Regions from separate parts of the Roseateles sp. P5_E4 genome, predicted to be linked through region 2. Evidence: predicted binding sites of a transcription regulator. Region 2 holds the regulator's gene; the other holds the start of a gene.
What was found. The regulator FliA, encoded in region 2, starts transcription of late flagellar genes. The targets are predictions, from matches to a motif close to CTAAAGTTTNNNNNNNNNNNGCCGNTA.
Positions count from the first base shown of each region.

Region 1 (10,324 bases), on a different contig from region 2:
CCATGGCCGTTGCGGCCCTGGCGGCCATCGCCATCGAGGTGGCGCGCATCGTCACCAAGGGCAAATCGGGCCTGTCGGCCGTAGCCATCGGCCTGGGCGTCACGCTGCCGCCGCAAGCCACGTTCATGATGTTCGTCGGCGCGCTGATGTTCTGGTACATGGCCAAGAAGTACAAGAACGCCCCCGCCGACTCCCGCGGCCACCGCATCTGGGTCGAAGGCATGGAGCCCATCTGCGCCGGCTTGATCTCAGGCGCCGCCCTGATGGGCATCGGCGACGCGATCATCGGCGTGCTGATCTGATAATCACCCGTTCTGTCTGCCCGTAGCTCAACTGGATAGAGCAGCTGCCTTCTAAGCAGCAGGTCGGGGGTTCGAGTCCCTCCGGGCAGGCCAAATCAAGAGTTCATGAGAACTCACCGCCGATCAGGCGCCTAAGTTCCACAGGGGCTTGGGCGCTTTTTTCGTGCCAGGTGGCGGTTGACCGAGTGGCTCGGGACTAATGGCATCGCGGACCGGACCGCGAGAGACGGAGCATGTCCGCTTTTGGCAGCGGTGGGCCACGGCAAGCGCGCTGACCTCGACCCATTGAGTCGCTTTTATCCTCGCCTTCCCGTCGCTTCTTTAAGTATGCCGGCGGCCATCTGATGCAATTCGCCATCGGCTTCGATGCACCGGCCGGCTCGGCGTCGCGCCTTGGGCCAAGCTGTCGAACGGAAAAGCGTGACAGTCCGATATGCGAACGGTCTTCCTCCTCACATCTGATGATTCGCTCGGTTGGACCTGCGTGCGAACGTGCGACTGCTTGAGGGCGATCCAATGCCCTGCGCCTGTACACGGAGCCATGACCAAATCAATTCGCTGGTTCTTAGTCGTTGGTATTGCTGCCTTAGCGATCTTCGCTGCCAGGCAATTGACCCTCCCGTGGTTCCAAGCGCCCGGCTCCTTGACCATCTGCGTGGATGGCTCGGACCAGGTCTTGCAGTCGACGGATGCCAAGTTCGCTGACTGCATCGAGCGCAACGCGAAGTTGTTTCTGGAAAAGGACTACGCGGAGTCGAAGGACTTGGCAAAGAGTTTTTTGACAATTCTGGTCGCCATCCTCGTCGCATCAATCACGTTCTCTGAGAAGGTTGTCGATATCCACAGCGCGCGGCGGGTTCCCCTCGCCGGAATGCTTGTCTGCTGGTTCCTGCTTCTCGTGGCCATTGTCATGACCGGAAGCGGTCTAGCCAGCATGGCACTGGCCGCAGGCTATGCGGCGTACTACGCCGGCGCGAATTTCCGCCACCTTGAATCGCACGCCGTGCTGCTTTTCATCGGTGGATGTTTCTCCTTCGGAATTGCGATGCTGGCGCTGATCGTTTCGGGCGCAGTCTCGCTACTCGACAAGCGTCAATCAGCCTTGGACTTGAAGAGCAGTGCCGATGCGCAGGACGCGGCGGTCAATGACCTCCTTGATCTCGATGCCGAAGGGGGTTGAATGGGCGCGCCGGCTTGATGACCACCACGCCCGCGTTGACGACCACGATGTCAGGCGCCCCGAACGCCTGCTGTGCTGCGTCGAACAGGCGCTGGATGGACGCTATATCGCCGAGCTCGGCCTGCAGGGCTATCGCTCGCCCACCGCGCCCGGCGATGCCGTCAGCGACCGACACGATCCTTCTCATGGAACTGTCCTCTGACCGAATGATTCAACGGCTTGCCTGCGCACCGTGCCCAGTTCGGCCGACACTCAGGTGTCGCTGCGCTGCGGCGCGTCTCTAGAAGGGGTCGAAGCCGTTGCACCCTGCATTTCCATGGGGGCCACGGCGCAGATTGACTGGATCGTCGCTGCGATCACGGCACACACGACGATCACGACATGAAGATGGACCCACCGGCACGACGACACGGGAACAAGACCGTTGCGCATAAGGATTCCTTAGTTGACGGACTGGGCATCGGCCCGGGAGTCGCGGCGGCTTCTTGCTGCCACAACCTCACGACGATCCGAGACGGCAGAAATCGACAAGCGGAAGTCCGAACCGCTCCGTACGCGGCGGTGGCTACGACAATCGCCCGCACTGCACAAAGCCATCTGAATCCATGACGTCCCGCGCCTTGGGCCTCGGCGGTCTGCTGCTGGCCATCCTGTCGACCATCGCGCAGGCGGCCGTGATCGAGGTCCACGCCGGCTCGGTCACCTACCTCGTCGACAGCGCCACCTTGCGTATCGAAGCCCGCGACGGCGATGCCGCACCGATCCCCCTGCTCAAGCCCCAGGCGCAAGCGCATGACAGCCCGGTCACCACAAGCCCGGGGGCCTGGGCCTGGACAACCGGCGAAGGCCAGCAGGTGCGCCTCAGTACACAAGGCCGGGCGCTCAAGGTGTCGGTCACCGGGCAGCACGGCACGCGCTGGCAGGCGTCCATGCCGGAAGTCTCGTCAGGAACCTGGATCGTGCCGGATGGGCAGGGCATGGCCTTCGGCGTCAACGATGCCTACTGGCGCTCTGTCTTCAACCGCCCGCAGTGCTTCGGCGGCACCACCCTGTTGTCCTTCCCGGCGTGGACCCACCTCACAGGCACGCGGGCCATCACCTACGCGCTGGACGACGGCTTTCAGTCCGAGCTTTGCCTGCAGAACTCGAACGGGCTGCAGGCCAGCCTGAGACATGACTTCGCCGACGGCGCCAGCACGCTGGACCTGATGATCGAGCTCGGTGCACCCAACCCGCTCGCACCGGCGCTGTTCTACAGAAGCCACCTGCGGCAGCAGGGTCGGTTGCGATCCTTTGCCGACAAGCAGGTGCCCGGTCTGAACCGCCTGTTTGGCGCCCCGCATCTGTACGTCTGGGGCGACGGTCGCGATCTCGCTTTCCTGGACGACTTGAAGGCGCTGGGTATTGCCAGGCTCGTGATCAGCTACGACCAGGACCCGAAGACGCACAAGCACCTGGTCCGGCCGGCCTACCTGAAGAAGGCCCATGGCCTGCGCTACCTGGCGGGGCCCTACGACGCCTTCGACAATGGCCAACCCGACGACACGGCCGACATGCCCGCCGCGATCTGGGGGCCTGAGCTCTATCCGTCGGGCTGCCTGCGCGACAAGCAGGGCGCCGTCGTGCCGGGCTTCGCCAGCCGAGGGTGCCAGATGTCCAGCGAAGCCATCGCACGGCACCCGGCAGGCTTTGTCCCGGCGCAGCGCTACGAGGGGCACATCCGTGACGGCGCGAGCCAGGTCTTCATCGACGTGGACGGCTTCGGCAACTTCTACGACGACTTCAGCCCCGAGCACCGCATGACCAAGGCGCAGGACCGCCGCAACGTCCTGGCCCGCCTGGAACTGGGCATGCGCAAGTTCGGCCTGGTGCTGGGCTCGGAGAATGTGACCGCCTGGAGCGCCGACGTCACGCATTACTCGCACGGCACGGGGCAGGCCCACGTGGCGGCGTTCTGGCCCCTGCTCAGCGACAAGCGCTTCAGCGGCTATTGGCCACCGGAGCGCCCTCCGATCTATTTCGGCCGCTTCACGCCCACGGCTGACGAAGCACGCGCTCTGTTCGAACCCGCTGATCGCCTGCCCCTGTTCGATGCGGTCTACCACGACGCGTTGGTGACCGTGGATCGTTGGGAACTCAGCCTGACCAAGGTGGTGGGCCAGGAAGCGCGCCGCTACGCCCGTTCGCTGTTGTACGGCGTGCCAACTCTGTGGAACCTTGACCGGCGCGACCTCGCCAGTGCCGCCGCCTGGCTGAAGGCGGCGCATGACGACTTCCAGGCCGTGCACGGCGTGTCGGCACCCGTGGCGCTCACGGCCTTCGCGTGGCTCACGGACGACCACAGCGTGCAGCAGGTCAGCTACGCAGACGGCAGGGCCGTGACAGCCAACTTCGGCAGCCGGGCCTGGCAGGGCCTGCAGCCGAACTGCGTCAGACTCAGCGGGCGCTCGGTGCTGCCCAGGACTTTCTGCCCGCCCGCGACGGCACTGAACCCTGGCTGAGACACCTTCCCGGGCGCAGACGCAGGCTCCGGTGCCGTAGGCCCACGAATCCCTAGCGAAATCAACAGCCTAGGCGCCTTTCTCGCATCTGAGGTGTTGGCTTTCGAGTCGACCGCCATCCCCCTTTGGAGGGATACGACGGGGGATGCCCGCCCGCCCACCCCCCCTCGGCACCCCCAAAGGGCGATACCCCCGCGGCCGGCCGGCTCCGAGACTGGCTCCATCGAAAACAGGAGCCAACATGCAATCTCAATCCACCCCACTTGCCCCGGATGACGCGCTCTGGGCCAGCGCCTCGCTGCTGCGCATCACCATCAGCCAGTTGCGCGCATGGGAAGCCGAATACGCGCCGCACCTCGCCGCGCAGCCGACGACCGATGAAGAGGCCTGGGAAGGCACCGAACTGGACCCGCGGAGGACGGTGCTTTGATGATCAACAAACCTGTCGGCTTCGCCGCGCTGCTCGAGAAGATGCCGCGGCGTTTCGCGGCCCGGGCCAAGCGGGTCGAAGAGCGAGCCAGGCTCAGGCGTGAGGCTCAGGCCAAGCGCTTCGAGATGGAATTTCTGTGCGCCATCGAGGTGAAGGAAGGCGGCTGGAACGAGTGGCAAGACACCGTCGCCGAGTTCGCCGCCAGAGCAGGAGACGATCATGGGATTGCTTGATGCGAACCGCCATCTTGGCGCCGAGGCCGGCGTCAGCCATTGGGCCTTCGACAGCGCCGCCGGCAGGATCAGCGCCCGCGATGGCGACGGGAACCTGGTGATGGCCATCGCCACCGGCCCGCTCTTCGGCGCCCGATTGGCTGCCGCCTTCAATTCGCCCACGCCTGTCACGATGCCCTATGCCGGCGCCGGGTCTCGCGTTGGGGCAGAGGGGCGATGCGCGGTGGTCGGGGGATTCTGGGCGCCTGAACCGCGCCCCGGTCTTACTCAGGCGTAAACGTTCACGTTGCGCCCCAGCGTGCCTTCGGTCGCCAGTGCCGGCTGCTGCGGCAGCGCGCTGAGCAGGGCCATGGCGCCCGCCGCCTGAATGTCGATCGCCTTGCGCAGCACCAGGAGGCCGACCGCATCGGCTGCCCCTTGGGTATTGCTCGACGCGATGTTGACGCTGGCGGAGTTGGCGATGTCCATCTCGCATGTATCGGCAGGCCTGATCAGAACTTGAGTCGGAACGAGCAGCCTGGCACGACGGCGAGCTTGTATGGTGAAGAGCTGAGGCCCGGCATATCCGCGCTCGGTGCTAGCGTCGGCGCCGCTTGCTGATCAACACCGTCGGGAAGCTCACCGGCAGCGTGCGCGGGTAGTCGCGGCTGAAGTGCAGGCCGCGGCTCTCGTGGCGCATCAGGGCCGAGCGCACGATCAGCTCGGCGCATTCGACGAGGTTGCGCAGCTCCAGCAGGTCGCGTGTGACGCGGAAGCTCCCGTAGTAGTCATCAATCTCGCCGCGCAGCAGCTTGATGCGGTGCAACGCGCGCTCCAGGCGCTTGGTGGTGCGCACGATGCCGACGTAGTTCCACATCAACAGGCGAAGTTCGTCCCAGTTGTGGGCGATGACGACCTGCTCGTCGGCGTTCTCGACCTGGCTCTCGTCCCAGGCTGGGATGGGGGCCCCGTCGGGGAGCGGGTGCGACAGGATGTCGGCCGCGCAGGTCTGGCCCAGCACCACGCATTCCAGCAGCGAGTTGCTGGCCAGGCGGTTGGCGCCGTGCAGGCCGGTATAGCCGGTTTCGCCCACGGCATACAGGCCCGGCAGGTCGCAGCGGCCGAGCAGGTCGGTCACGGCACCGCCGCAGGTGAAGTGCACGGCCGGCACGACGGGAATGGGCTGCCTGGCGATGTCGATGCCGAGCTTGAGGCAGCGGGCGTGGATGGTCGGGAAATGCTCGATGAGGAAGGCTTCTCCCAGGTGGGTGGCGTCCAGCCACACATGGTCCAGGCCGTGCCTTTTCATCTCGAAGTCGATGGCGCGGGCGACGATGTCGCGCGGCGCCAGCTCCATGCGCTCGTCATGCGCCGCCATGAAGCGGGTGCCCCCGAGATGTTCAGGCAGCTTCAGGTAGGCCCCCTCGCCGCGCAAGGCCTCGGTGATGAGGAAGCTGCGCTCCTGCGGGTGATACAGGCAGGTCGGGTGGAACTGGATGAATTCCATGTTCGCGACCCGGCAGCCGGCGCGCCAGGCCATGGCGATGCCATCGCCGGTCGAGGTGTCGGGGTTGGTGGTGTAGCGGTAGACCTTGCCGGCACCGCCAGTGGCCAGCACGACGGCGCGTGCCGCCAGCGTCTCCACGCGCTGGGTGTCGATGTCCAGCGCGTAGGTGCCGTAGACGCGGGTAGGTTCGTCGCGCTGCACGTGGCGTGACGTGATCAGGTCCAGCGCCATCCAGCGCTCGCGCAGCGTGATGTTGGGGTGCTTGCGGGCCAACTCCAGCAGCTGGTCGTGGATGGCCTTGCCGGTGGCGTCGGCCGCGTGGGCGATGCGGCGCACGGCGTGCCCGCCCTCACGCGTCAGGTGCAGGCCCATCGGGCCGGTGTCGTCGGTCGTGAAGGGCACCCCCTGGTCCACCAGCCAGCCCACGGCCGCGGCGCTGCGCTCGGCGATGAAGCGGGCCGCGGCTTCGTCGACGAGGCCTGCGCCAGCGTCCTGGGTGTCGCGCACATGGCTTTCGATGGAATCGTCGCTGCCCAGCACGCCGACGATGCCGCCCTGGGCCCACGCGGTGGCCGCCTCGGTCAGCTCGCGCTTGGCGAGGATGACGACGGGCACGCTGTCGGCGAGATGCAGGGCCACGGTGAGGCCGGCCAGGCCGGCGCCGATGATGACGACGGGGGCGTCGTCTGGGGGGGCAGCAGTCATGGCCGGGCATTGTCGTGCAGTGCCGGCACTCCCGCGCCATGGTGAGGATTGCCATCACACGCAGGCTGCCTACGCCACGCCCTCCCCTATGCTGCGCGCCGCTGTCAACGAAGCAGTGCAGGGAGCGATATGGAGATATTGAAGTGCTGGGCCGGCGTCGTTGCCGGCCTTTTGCTGTTCGTCAGCGCCGCGCGGGCGGCCCCACCGCCGGCCGAGGTGTTCTTTGGCGATCCGGACATCGGCGAAATCGCGCTGTCGCCCTCGGGCAAGCGGCTGGCCATCACGACCGCCAAAGGCGCCAAGCGCGTCGGCCTCGTCGTGCTGGAACTGGCCCCCGGTGGCAAGCTGACGCGAGCCGTGCAATTCGGCAAGGAGGATGTCACTCAGGTCCATTGGGTCAACGATGACCGGCTCGTCTTCAGCCTCACGGACCTGAGTGGCGAGAACTGGCGGCCGCCGGGCCTGTTCGCCGTGAACGCGGACGGCACCGGGCTGCGAAAGCTCATCGAGCGCGACAACCGCTTCGGGATCAACAAGGGGGAGCCTGACTACAGCTTGCTGGACTGGAGCCACAGCCTGCGCCTGGTGCCCGAGCCACGGCCCGGTGAACCCAATGAAGAAGTGCTGGTGACCTCCTACTCGCGCCGCACCCAGGCGCTGTTGTGGCTGAACACTCGCACGGGCATGACGCGCGACGTCGCCGTTCAGGCACCGGCCGACAACATCCAGCAGTGGCTGGTCGACGCCAGCGGCGCGCCCCGCGCCGCAGTGAGCTTCACGAACGACCGCCTGCAGGCTTACTGGCTCAAGCCGGGCAGCACGCAATGGGAGCAGCTCTACGACACGACGGTGCTGAAACAGCCCTTCAGGCTCCACGACGTCGACAGCAAAGGCACGCTCTACGTCACGCACGTGCCCAAAGGAAGCCCGCAAGGCGTGTTGGCGCGCTACGACGCCCAAGCGAAAGCGCCCGCTCAGGCCGCCATCGTGGCAACGCCTGGCTTCGATTTCGCCGGCCACCTGATCACCGAAGGCGGCACCGTGCTGGGCGTGCGGGCGCTGGTGGACAGTGAGGCGACGGTCTGGCTGGATGAGCGCATGGCCAAGTTCCAGCAGCAGGCCGACAAGCGCCTGCCTGGCTTCATCAACCGCATCAGCTGCCTTCGCTGCGGCCAGCAGGATATGGTGGCCATCATCAAGTCCTACGGCGATCACGACCCCGGCAAGGTCTGGCTCTACCTGGGTAAACCGCCCGACGGAGAGCCCCACTGGCGCTCCATCGGCCGGGTGCGCGAGGCAGTCGCCCCCGAGCAGATGGCCACGATGGATTTCAAGACCATCAAGGCCCGTGACGGACGCGAACTGCCGGTGTGGATCACGCGCGCCGACGATGCCAAGGGGCCGCGCCCGGCCGTTGTGCTGGTGCACGGCGGGCCTTGGGTGCGGGGCCATGTCTGGGAATGGGACAAATGGGGGCAGTTCCTGGCCTCGCGCGGCTACGTCGTCATCGAGCCGGAGTTCCGCGGCAGCGCCGGCTACGGCGAGGAGCATCTGCGCGCCGGCTTCAAGCAATGGGGCCAGGCCATGCAGGACGACGTGACCGACGCGCTGCGCTGGGCGCAGAAGGAAGGGTTGGCCAGCGAGAAGGCCTGCATCATCGGCGCCAGCTACGGCGGCTACAGCACGCTGATGGGCCTGGCCAGGGAACCCGACCTCTACCGCTGCGGCGTGGCATGGGTGGCCGTGACGGACCTGGAGCTGATGGTGCAGGGGTCGTGGTGGGTGAGCGATGACAGCAGCATCGCCCGCAAGCTGACCCTTCCCGAGATGGTCGGCGACCCCAAGCAGGATGCCGCCATGCTGGCCGCCAACTCACCGGTGAAGCTGGCCTCGCGCATCAAGGCGCCGGTGCTGCTGGCCTACGGCGAGGCAGACCTGCGCGTGCCCATCGTGCATGGCAAGCGCATGCGCGACGCCCTGACAGCGGCCGGCAATCCACCGGAATGGGTCAGCTACCCCGAAGAAGGCCATGGCTTCGGCAAGCCCGAGAACCGACTGGACTTCGCCCGCAGGGTGGAGACCTTTCTCGCCAAGCATTTGGACCAGCCATGAAGCAGCGTCTGCTCGCCCCACTGATCCTGCTGGCCACGCTCGCCACGGGGACCCCGGTCCTGGCCGCGCCGCCGCCGGCCGAAGCCTTCTTCAAGGACCCCACCATCGTCGAGGCCGTGCTGTCGCCGTCGGGCCGCAAGCTCGCCGTGAGGAGCACCTTCGGCGGGCCGCGCGTCGGCCTCGGGGTCTTCGACCTCAACCCTGGCGGCAAGCCGATGCGCACCGCGCAGTTCAATGATGGTGACATCTCGCAGGCCTACTGGGTCAACGATGACCGGCTGGTCTTCAGCGTCACGGACCTGTCCGATGGCAGCGGCCGCCCCAATGGCGCGCCTGGCTTGTTTGCAATCAACCCCGACGGCAGCCAGATCCGACAGTTGGTGCGGCGCATGGGGCGGCCATTCTTCACTGACGGCAGCCGGCAGGATCGTCTGCTGGACTGGAACCACCGCCTGCTGGCCGTGCCACGGCCACAACCGAACGAGGTCAACGAAGAGGTGTTGCTGGCCGAGTTCACGCCTGACGAGCGCCACCTGGAAACGCCGCTGTGGCTCAACACCCGCACCGGCCGCACGCGGCTGACCGACGTGAACACCCCACCCGACACCGTGGGCTGGGTGACCGACAGCCGCGGCGAGCTGCGCGTCGCGCTGACGCGCCGCGACGGCCGGCGAGGCGCCCTGTGGCGCGGCCCGGGCCGCCAGGACTGGCAGCCTTTGTACGAAAGCGATCTGCTGAACGCGCCCTTCGGCATCAACGCCGTCGACGATGCCGGCCGGCTCTATGTGACGCACACCCAGCGCGGCAGCGAAACGGTGCTGAGCCTGTACGACTTCGAACGTCACGCGCCAGACCCCAAGCCCCTGGTCGTGACACCGGGCTTCGACTTCAACGGTCGTGTGCTCAATGACGCTGCGGGCACTGCCCTGGGCGTGCGTGTCACGACCGACGCCGAGACGACGGTCTGGCAGAACGCCGCCATGCAGGCGCTGCAAAAGGCGGCGGACGAGCGCATGCCGGGCCGCGTCAACAGCATCAGTTGCAGGCGCTGCGGCCAGGCCGATGTCGTGGCGCTGGTGCGCTCCTACAGCGACCGCGAGCCCGGCCAGTTGTGGCTCTACCAGGCCCAGCCGCCCGCGGGCGAAGCAGCTTGGCGCCCCGTGGGCCGCATGCGCAACGCGATCGAGCCGTCCGAGATGGCACAGATGGACCTGCACCGCATCAAGGCACGCGATGGCCGCGATTTGCCTGTCTGGGTCACGAAGAACGCCGAGGCCACAGGTCCGCTGCCGGCCGTCGTTCTCGTACACGGTGGACCCTGGGTGCGCGGCAATGCCTGGGGTTGGCATGCCTATGCGCAATTCCTGGCCTCGCG
Region 1 is NZ_JBFUMS010000009.1:75,108-85,431, forward strand. It holds gene ACXJLH_RS18070 (OPT family oligopeptide transporter) at 1-302, shown strand, start outside; tRNA gene ACXJLH_RS18075 (tRNA-Arg) at 319-395, shown strand; gene ACXJLH_RS18080 (hypothetical protein) at 844-1,482, shown strand; gene ACXJLH_RS18085 (hypothetical protein) at 1,448-1,684, shown strand; gene ACXJLH_RS18090 (glycoside hydrolase) at 2,088-3,983, shown strand; gene ACXJLH_RS18095 (hypothetical protein) at 4,225-4,413, shown strand; gene ACXJLH_RS18100 (hypothetical protein) at 4,410-4,646, shown strand; gene ACXJLH_RS18105 (hypothetical protein) at 4,633-4,923, shown strand; gene ACXJLH_RS18110 (putative motility protein) at 4,914-5,114, opposite strand; gene nadB (L-aspartate oxidase) at 5,224-6,837, opposite strand; gene ACXJLH_RS18120 (alpha/beta hydrolase family protein) at 6,967-8,949, shown strand; gene ACXJLH_RS18125 (S9 family peptidase) at 8,946-10,324, shown strand, end outside.
Region 1: the regulator FliA is predicted to act here: its motif matches at 5,123-5,149, upstream of ACXJLH_RS18110 (putative motility protein).

Region 2 (10,324 bases):
GCTGATCAGCCTGGCCCTGCCCTCGGGCAGCACGCGCCAGGAGCTGCAGACCGCCTTGCGTGAACAAAAGCTCGACGAACTGCAACGCCAGGTCGACAAGCTGCTCGACGTGGCCGGCCCCGCGGCCCAGGCCGAGGCCCTGGCCCTGGCCATCGAGCGCCTGGTGCGCGGCCTGGAGCGCGGCGGCAAGCACTGGACGCTGGCGCGCAAGAAGGACGGCGTCAACCGTGTGCTGGAGCTGGGCCGCAACGACAGCGGCAAGCTCGTCAAGCGCCTGGGCCAGCTCGTCGCGAGCTGGGACAAGGACGGCGATGGCAGCGGCGTGGAGACGGAGGAGGACGGCGGCACGCCCAGCCAGTTCTTCTCCGAGAGCACATTTGCCGAGACGGGCTTTGGCGAAACGTCCCGTTTTCGCGAGAGCACCGGCTTTGGTGAACTCAGCCGCACCGGCCTGCGCGACACGCCGCCGCCGGTTGTTGACACCAGCCCCCACTGGGCCGACGTCAGCAGCGAACTGAACGGCACGGTGCGCCATGCGCTGCGCTCGCCGCAGACCGAGGCGACGCCTGCCGACGCCTTGATGCGCGAGCTCGACGCCGCCCAGGCCGAATTGAAGTCCCATGGCGCCAGCCCCGACCGCGCCACGCAGATGGCCGCGCTGTGCCTGCGCGCCCGGCATCTGCTGGACCACCGCCGCCATCTCTTTGATGAACTCGGCGGCCTGTGCCGCGAGCTGAGCGGCAGTCTCGTCGATCTGGCCGAGGACGATTCCTGGGCCCGAGGCCAGGCCGAGGCGATGAGCAACGCACTCGCCCAAGGCCTGTCGGGCCGCGGCGTGCGCACCGTGTCCGAACTGCTGTCGGGCACACGCGAGCGCCAGCGCGCGCTGCGCGAGGAACGCTCCAAGGCGCGAGACTCATTGAAGGGCCTCATCCAGCGCATGCTGGCCGAACTCGGCGAGCTGGGCCAACACACCGACCGCTTCCAGACCAGCGTCGGCCGCTATGCCGAGGCCATCGAGCAGGCCGATTCGCTGGAAAGCCTGACCGGCACCGTGCGCGAGATGGTCGAGGAGAGCCGCAGCGTGCAGAGCCTGGTGTCCCAGACTCAAGCGCGCCTGACCCTCGAGCACGACCGCGCGGCCGCGCTGAACCAGCGTGTCGACGAGCTGGAGGGCGAGCTGCGCCGCCTGTCCAACGAAGTCCACACCGACCAGCTCACGCAAGTGGCCAACCGCCGCGGCCTCATCCAGGCCTTCGGCATCGAGCAGGCCAAGGCCGAGCGGGAGTCAACTCGCGTGGCCCTGGCTTTGCTGGACATCGACAACTTCAAGAAGCTCAACGACAGCCTCGGCCATCATGCCGGCGACATCGCGCTGAAGTCGCTGGCCGAGCGCACCCAGGCCTCGCTGCGCCCTGGCGACATGGTGGCGCGCTATGGTGGCGAAGAGTTCGTGCTGATGCTGCCCAACACGCCGCTGGACGAGGCCCAGCAGGTGCTCGTGCGGCTGCAGCGCTCGTTGTCCAGTGCGCTGTTCAACCACGAGGGCAAGGACGTCTTCGTGACCTTCTCGGCCGGCGTCACGCTCTACCGCCCCGGCGAGACGCTGGAAGCCGCGCTGGACCGCGCCGACGTGGCCCTGTACGAGGCCAAGCACACCGGCAAGAACCGGGCGTGTATCGCGGAGTGATTTGCACGGGCGCGTCCCAAAGCAGGCTGCACGCCAACTTTGACGCGGTTCCCCTGGGGTGAACGGAAAGTTGCAATTGGCACTCCGGCCGGGAGCGGGCTCGCCGGCATGATGCGCGCGGGCGCGGCAACCGGCGCTCGCAGATCATCCAGCAGGAGCCTCCTTGCGTTCGACCTTTACTGGCGCCAGCCGGCGCGGAATTTTATTGGCCGGCTGCGCCGTCCTCACGACGGCCTGTGGCGGCGGTGGAGACGCCACCAGCACGAGCGCGACACCGGACGCCTCCGCCCTGGCGGTCCAGGCTGCCAGGGACATCACGGCGGACGTCCTCGCCAATCGTGACATCACACTGGACGGTACCGCCGTCATCAAGCTGCCCGCGGGCACGACGACTTATTCCGGCATCATCAGCGGACAGGGCACGCTGCGCCTCATGCCCGCCGCCGGCACGGGCACGCTGACCATCACGCGCACCAGCACGTTCACGCTACCGACGGCCCAGCAAGTCCAGGTCGTCAAAAAGACAATCTATCCCGGCGCAGGCTATGCGCTGACTCGCACCGGCTTGAACCCGCCGGTGCTGACCATCGATCCCGGCGCCACGCTCCAGATCGGCACCAACACCAGTGCCGACAGCTCGCCCAACATCATCGCGACGTCCGACAGCAAGAATGAGGCGAGCCTGATCAACCGGGAGATCAACCTCAACAACATCCTGAACAACGGCACGATCATCCTCAGCAGTGCGCAGTTCGTGCTGCTGGGCCAGATCAGTGGCAGCGGCAGCATCGTCCAGGCCCCGGACGTCTGGGGCGGCAACTCATCGGGTGGCGTCAATACCTACTCGGGTGTGCTCGCTCTTACCGTCGGGCAGGATTTCGGCAGCAACCATGTCGCTGCATCGCTGGCCAATGCCAAGGCGGTCCTCAACGAAGGCTCATGGCTGGTCTGGAGCCCGCCAGGCAGCGTCGTTACGGTGACGCAGAACATCTATGAAGCGGCCTACGGGAACGACATCAACTTCCACGCCATCGGCCCGTCGACCATCGTCATGTCGGGCGTCTACAGCCACACCGACAACAGCCCGCACAACCATCCCAACCTGGTCAACCCGGGCCTGAGCGACCTCAGCTTGAACTTCGCCAAGGTCATCTACCGCGGCGGCGCGAACGACGTCAACGGCAACGACGGCAGCTACCGCGGCATCAACATCGAGCGCGGCGCCGGCGTCGTCCAATGGGGCGACGGCACACACGCCAACTTCTTTCTGCCGTCGGCGCCGTCGCCGGCCGACCCCTACCCGACGCTTGGCAAGAAGAACGCCTACATCAACCTGCGCAGCGGCACGCTGGCCTTCAACTACAACGGACCGGTGACTCTGCACGTGGGCATCACCGGCGGCGGGGGCGGCCCGCACCGGGATGGCGCGGTCGGTACGGGCAACGTCAAGGTCATGCCGACGCCGGGCAACGACGTGACCTTCGCCCAACCGCAGAACTACAACGGCACCACGACCATCGGCGCCAACGCCATCCTGCGCCTGGGCACAGGAACACCCGTGCCGCTGAACTACATCACCGTCAATGCGAGCAAGGGCAAATCGACCTTCCTGCAGGCCACCTACAGCGGTGACGCCAGCCTGCTGACGGCCGAGTCGCCCAATGGCGTGGCGAGCAATGCCATCGTCAACGACGGCCAGCTCATCGTCCAGAACACCACGACCGCGATCACGCTGTCCAACATCAGCGGCAGCGGCAGCCTCGCTCACAACGGCGCTGCTGCGCTCACGCTGCAGAACAACAGCTACAGAGGTGCCACGCTGCTCAATGGGGGCACCACCTGGGCCGGCAGCGCCAATGCGATGGGCACGGGCGACGTCGTCAACAACGCGGCCCTGGGGCTGGCCAGCGGCCAACATGAATTGGCGCTGGGGGGCAGCTTCCGGCAGGGCGCGACCGGCCAGCTCACGCTCTCTATCGCCGGCATCGCACCTGGCGTCACCCACGACCATGTCAGCGTTGCCGGGCCTGCCATGCTCGGTGGCAGCCTGGTGCTGAACTTCAGCGGCAGCTACGCCCGGGGGCAGAAGCTCGTGCTGATCCAGGCCACCGGTGGCCTCAGCGGTGCGTTCAGCTCGATCAGCAGCAATGGGGCGACCGTGGCGCCCGGGCAGGATGCCACGAGCTTCTTCGTCACCGTGCAGTAGCTCCCGATCAGAAATTGAAAGCCAGGCGGAGTCCGCCCCAGTGCTTGCCGGCGACGATGATGGGCGCCGCGGCCTCCTTCAGGATGACGAAGCGGCCACCGCCCATGTCGCGCCGATAGGTCTGCAGCAGGAAGGGCCGCGTGTTGCGTGCCGAGGCCAGGCCGGTGCGGTCGTTGAAGATGCGGCGGTAGCGGCTGTTGGCCGTGTTCCAGACCGTGTCGCCCGGGCGCTGCGGCTGGCAGTACTTGCGGTTGTGCGTCGCGATATAGCCGTTGCGGTCGGCCGCGATGCAGAACACCACCTTGTCGCTGAAGGCCAGCATCTTCTCCTGCACGGTGGGGAAGAGGCGATCCGTCAACTGGCAAAAGCGCGTCGTGTGCTGCTGCGGCGCCGTGCCTTCGATCGGGCGATATTTGTCGTCGAACAGATCGGCCTGACTGATCTGGCCACCGCGTAGCGCCTCTTCGAGCAGGGTACCGATCTCCGCGGCGGCCTGCTGGGCGGTGCGGATGAAAGGCATGTCGTCGACCTCGACGCCGCTCTCGGCGATCTGCTCGACGAGCTCCTCGGACATGCGCAGGAAGCGGTCGCTGCCGTCGAAGGCCACCTTGAGGCCGTGCGAGGCCTGGGACACCTCGCGCTCCAGCTCATGGGCGCGTTCGTTGAGCAGGCTCATCTGCTGGCTGCTCTCGCCGGCCGACGCGGAGATGCGCTGCACGTCCTGCTCGACCTCGTGGAAGGCGGCGTGGATCTGGCTGGGCTTGGCCGGGTTCTCGGTCAGCTCGGCGCTGAAGCGATCGATGCGCTCCTGCAGGCTGGCGATGGCGCTGACGATGGCCTTGGACGAGGCCTCGACCTGGCCGGCCAGCGCCTTGACGGCCTCGGCAACGACAGCGAAACCTCGCCCGGCATCGCCCGCGTGCTTGGCTTCGACGGCGGCGTTGAAGGCGACCAGGCGGGTTTGCAGGGAAATCTTGGTGATCTCGGCCGCGGCGCCCGACACCTGGGCCAGCGTGGACGCCATGCCAACGACCTCGCCACCGACGACGCCGAGCGCGCCGCGGGCCCGCTGCACTGCGGCAGCGCTCTGGGCGGTGGCGGTGGTGATGGCGGTCTGCGCCTGACCAATCTGGTTGAGCTGCTGAGCCAGGGCCTGCATGGCCTGGCTCTGGGCCTGGACGATGCGCTGGGTATCTTCCAGGGCACCACGCACTTCCGCGGCATCCTTGCCGACCGTGGAAATCGAGCGGGCCAGCCGCTTGACGACATTCAACGCCGCACTGTCATCTCGCCGGACGGGCTCATCCCGAGTGATGGCGGGGGAAGAACCTCCGCCCTTGGGCCACTTGAACATGCATTTGTCCCCGCTTATTGGCCGGGGCTCGGCAAGAAGTGGCCCCGTAAATTACCAGTCACGCAGCTTAACGCGCAACCTTGCAATCGACTGACTGTGCAACTGGCACACGCGGGACTCCGTGACCTTGAGCACGGCCGCAATCTCCTTGAGATTCATGTCGTGCTCGTAGTACATGCTCATGACGAACTGCTCGCGTTCGGGCAGGTTCTTGATGGCGGCCACCAGCGCCTCGCGCATGCGGTGGTCCTGCAGCTGGGCGACGGGGTTGGCACCCTCGTCGGCCACATGGCGGTCGAGGTAGTCGTTGTCACCGTCGGCGCCCGACATATCTTCCAGATAGACCAGCTGGGTGCCTCGCACCTTGCCAAGCAGCTCCTGGTATTCGGCCAGCGGCAGGCCCATCTCGGCGGCGATCTCGTCCTCGCGCGGCGCGCGGCCCAGGCGTTGCTCGACCTTGTGCACCGCGACTTCGATCTCACGCTGCTGGCGGCGCGTGCCGCGGCTCATCCAGTCGCCGCCGCGCAACTCGTCGAGCATGGCGCCGCGGATGCGCTGGGTGGCGAAGGTCTCGAACTGCACGCCCTGCTCGGCGTCGAAGCGCGACAGCGCATCGGTCAGGCCGATCAGCCCGACCTGGATCAGGTCATCCACCTCCACATTGGCCGGCAGCTTGGCAATCATCTGGTGCGCCAGGCGTCGGACCAGCGGGCTGTACTGCTTGATCAGCGTGCTGTTGTCGAGGCGGCCTTTGGGTGTGTACATGGTCAGCTCCGCACGGCCGCCCGAAGGGGCTGAAGCGCCCCCGCGGGGGGCAGCGAACGCAGTGAGCGTGGGGGCATCATGTTTGGTCTCCGGCGAGATCAATGCGCAGCGATGAACGGGGAAGACGCCTTGCGCGCCGGGCGCAGCGGAGTCGCGTCGGAGGCGGCGTCAACGGCCGCTCCCGGGGGAGCTGCAAGCAGCAGCTCGCGGGCGAGATGGCGCAGTTCAGGCGTGAGTGGTGCGTGCTGGGAGGCTCTTGGGTCCAGGCAGGCCCAATCGCGCAGCACCGCGCCGAGGAAGCCGTCGGCGCAGGAATGAAGCTGTTGCGCGATGCGGGTGGCCACGCGCAGTTGAGGGTGGCAGGCCATCAGCAGACTGTAGACCATCAGCCCCGCTCGTTGTGTGAGCCATTTCATGCCCGCGTAGGCTTCCGTGACGCTGGCGGGCTCGGTATCAGCCAGCAACAGCGGGCGCACCTCTCGCAGGGCCACGATGCGGGCGAGTTCGGCCGCCGGGGCGTGCAGCAGGATGACGTCGGCGTCGGGTGCGGCGTCAGCCACGGCCTCCAGAAAGGAAGCCGCCGAACCATGGGCATTGATGTGGCGCAGCGGCAGCCCGCGCGCGGCAAGGTAGGACACCTTGGGCGACAGGCGCTCGATGCAGTTGGACAGATCGACGCTGGCCAGCTCCGAGGGCTTGGCCGAGTGTTCACCGGCGTCGACGACCAGGGTGTTCAGGTTCAGCTCGGCAAAGGCCGCGCACAGGCCTTCCAGCAGCACGCCGGCCCCCATGACGCGCGGATTGCTGACAACCGGCACGAAGCGGGTCTTGGAGGCGGCGAACAGCCGCCGCAGGCCGTGGGCTTGGTCTTGCATGATGGACATCAGTGGACTGCCCTCATGCCTTCGGTCAGCGGCGCACCGGCAAAGATGAGATTGACGTCGGTGTTGTCCATGCGCCAGGCGCCCGAGGCGGCGCCCTTGAGCGCGCGCTGCACCAGGCCGACGCTGGGCAGGCGGTGCCAGTCTTCCGGCACGCGCTGGCCATTGGCCACGCCCAGCACCTTGAGCTTGTGGCGGATCAGGGTGTCCAGGGCCGGGGCGAGCTTGACGGCTTCGTCGATCTTGCTGAGCACGACGCCTTCGCAGGCCGCGCCCTTCCAGGCGTTGACGACGTCTTCAATGGTTTCACCCTGCTGGGCTGCGTTGATGACGAGCAGCTTCTTGATGCTGGGGTGGGCCAGCATCTCCAGCAGCTCCTGGGTGCGGCTGTCGCGCTGGGCCATGCCGGCGGTGTCGATGAGCACCAGCTTCTTGCTGGACAGCAGGTCGAGCAGGTCATCGAGCGAGGCGCGGTCGTGGGCGGTGTGCACGGGCACGCCGAGGATGCGGCCGTAGGCGCGCAGCTGCTCGTGGGCGCCAATGCGGTAGGCGTCCAGTGTGATGAGGCCGAGCTGGCTGGCACCGAACTTGGTGGCGAAGTGGGCAGCCAGCTTGGCGGTCGTCGTCGTCTTGCCGACGCCGGTGGAGCCGATCAGCGCGAACACGCCGCCGCGGTCCTCGATGGCCGGGGCGGCCTCATCGGTATGCAGGTTGCGTGACAGCACATGGGCGGCCCAGGCGGTCTCGTCGGCCGGGTCGGCGGGCGAGCCGGGCTTGAACTCGGACGGGCAGCTCTCGGCCAGCTTGCGAACCAGGGCCGGGCTGAAGCCCAGTTCCAGCAGCTTTTGCGTCAGACGCGCCTGCACGGGCTGGCGCTGCAGCTTTTCCATGAAGGCCAGCGACGAAAAACGTTCTTCGATCAGGCCACGCATCTGGCGCAGCTCGGAAGCCATGTCCATCTGGTTGCGCTGGCTGGCATTGGGCTGGCCGGGCAGCGGCATGGGCTCCACGGCACCGATGTCGCTGAGCTGCGGCACCGCGCGTTGCGAACTGGCTGACGGGATGCGGATCTCGTCGCGCAGCACGGGCGGCGCCGGGCGAGGTTTAGGCTGAGGCTGAGATTGAACCGGTGCAGCGGCGCGCTTGGGTGCCAGCGCGGCAATGGCCTCGGCGGCGCGGCGCTCGCGCTGCTGGCGGGCGGCGTCCAGGGAGGTAGCCGCCGGCTGGGTCGGCGGCGGGGCGATCCGCGGTGCCGTTGCGATGGGATCGGGCTGGCCCGTCATCTCGGCCTGGCGGCGGCGCAGCACGCGCTCGCGCACATAGTCCTGGAAGCTCAGCGTGCTCATGGCGAGTTGCTCGACGTCGCCACTCACCTCGGGGCTGCCGAAGCTGGGCTCCATGCGGGAGCGGTCGGCGAAATTGGCACGGGCGGCAGGCGCCTGCGGTTGCACGGTGGGCGGCGGCACCTGCGGGCGGGGCTGGCTGCGCGGCGCACTGTGGGCCATCTGCTCGATCTGCCCCATGCCTTCCGGCGCCATCGCCAGCACCTCGACGCCTTCTGGCACGGTCTTGTTGGACAGCACGACGGCGTCGGCGCCGAACGCCTGCTTGACGAGCGCGAGCGCCTCGCGGGATGTGCGAGCGGTGAATTTGCGGACGTTCATGCTGTGCCTCCGATGATGGAGCCGATGCGGATGGTGTGGGTCTCAGGAATCTCGCTGTGGCCGAGCACCTTGAGGCGGGGCGCGGCGCGCCTGAGCAGGCGCGCCATGGGCGCGCGGATCAGGTCGGGGACCAGCAACGTGGCGGGCACGCCGCGGTCTTCCTGCTTCTGGGCGTTCTCGGCGGCGCTGCGCGCCAGCGTGTCGGCCACGCCCGGGTCGAGTGCTGCGCCGTGCGGCGAATTGAGGGCCTGGGTGACGAGGCGCTCCAGCTCGGGCTCGAGCGCGATGACGTCCAGCTCCTTGGTGGAGCCGTAGATCTGCTGCACGATGGCCGGCGCGATATGGGTGCGGATGCGGCGTGCCAGCTCGACGGGGTCGGTGACGGCGGCGGCATGCTCGGCCAGGCATTCGACGATGGAGCGCATGTCGCGGACGTGCACGCCCTCCTCCAGCAGCAGCTGGAGAACGCGTTGCAGTGTGGCGATGCTGACCATCTTGGGAATCACGTCTTCGATCAATTGCGGCGCCTGCTTGGTGAGGTGTTCCACCAGGGCTTGTGTCTCCACGCGGCCCAACAACTTGGCCGCGTGCACTTGCATCAAGTGTGAAAGATGGGTGGCCACCACGGTCGAGCAATCAACGACCGTAAACCCGCTCATTTGGGCCATCTCCTTTTGCCGCTCCTCGATCCACACGGCCGGCAGGCCGAAGGCGGGGTCGGTCGTCGGCGTGCCGATGAGCTTTTGCGTCGCATGGCCGGGGTTGATGGCCAGCCACATGCCGGGGAAGGCCTCGGCCTCGCCGACAACGGCGCCGCGCAGCGAGATGCGGTACTGGCTGGGGCGCAGCTCCAGGTTGTCACGGATGTGCACCGGCGGCGGCAGGAAGCCGACTTCCTGCGCGAACTTGCGGCGCACGCCCTTGATGCGGCTCAGGAGGTCGCCTTCCTTGCTCTTGTCGACCAGGGTGATGAGGCGGTAGCCGACCTCCAGGCCCAGGGTGTCGACCGGCACCAGGTCTTCCCAGCTCGCTTCGCCGGCGCCTTCGCTGCTGGGCATGATGGGCTTGACGGCCTTGGCGGCTTCCAGCGCCTGCTCCTTGCTGCGCAGCCAGTAGGCCAGGTAGCCCAGGCCGGCGGCGATCAGCAGGAAGACGACGTGGGGCATGCCCGGGATCAGCCCCAGCGCGGCGATGACGCCGGCCGTGATGGCCAGCGACTTGGCCGAGCCGAACACCTGCTTGCCGATCTGGCTGCCGATGTCCTTGTCCGTGCCAACGCGCGACACCACCATGGCAGCCGCGACCGAGATCAGCAGGGCCGGCACCTGGGCCACCAGCGCGTCACCGACGGCCAGCAGGATGTAGCTGTCGGCGGCCTGGCCGGCGGACAGGCCATGCTGGGCCACGCCAATGATGAAGCCGCCGACGATGTTGATGGCCAAGATCAGCATGCCGGCGACCGCGTCGCCACGCACGAACTTGCTGGCACCGTCCATGGAGCCGAAGAAGTCGGCCTCGTCGGAGAGTTCCACGCGGCGGCGCTTGGCCTCCGCTTCGTTGATGAGGCCGGCGTTCAGGTCGGCGTCCACGGCCATCTGCTTGCCGGGCATTGCGTCCAGCGTGAAGCGCGCACCGACTTCGGCGATGCGCTCAGCGCCCTTGGTCACGACGATGAAATTGATGACCACCAGGATGGCGAAGACGATCAGGCCGACCGCGAAATTGCCGCCGATCAGGAAGTGGCCGAACGATTCGATGACCTTG
Region 2 is NZ_JBFUMS010000006.1:229,877-240,200, forward strand. It holds gene ACXJLH_RS14005 (GGDEF domain-containing protein) at 1-1,690, shown strand, start outside; gene ACXJLH_RS14010 (autotransporter) at 1,854-3,896, shown strand; gene ACXJLH_RS14015 (methyl-accepting chemotaxis protein) at 3,904-5,169, opposite strand; gene ACXJLH_RS14020 (RNA polymerase sigma factor FliA) at 5,302-6,015, opposite strand; gene ACXJLH_RS14025 (flagellar biosynthesis protein) at 6,114-6,890, opposite strand; gene flhF (flagellar biosynthesis protein FlhF) at 6,899-8,560, opposite strand; gene flhA (flagellar biosynthesis protein FlhA) at 8,557-10,324, opposite strand, start outside.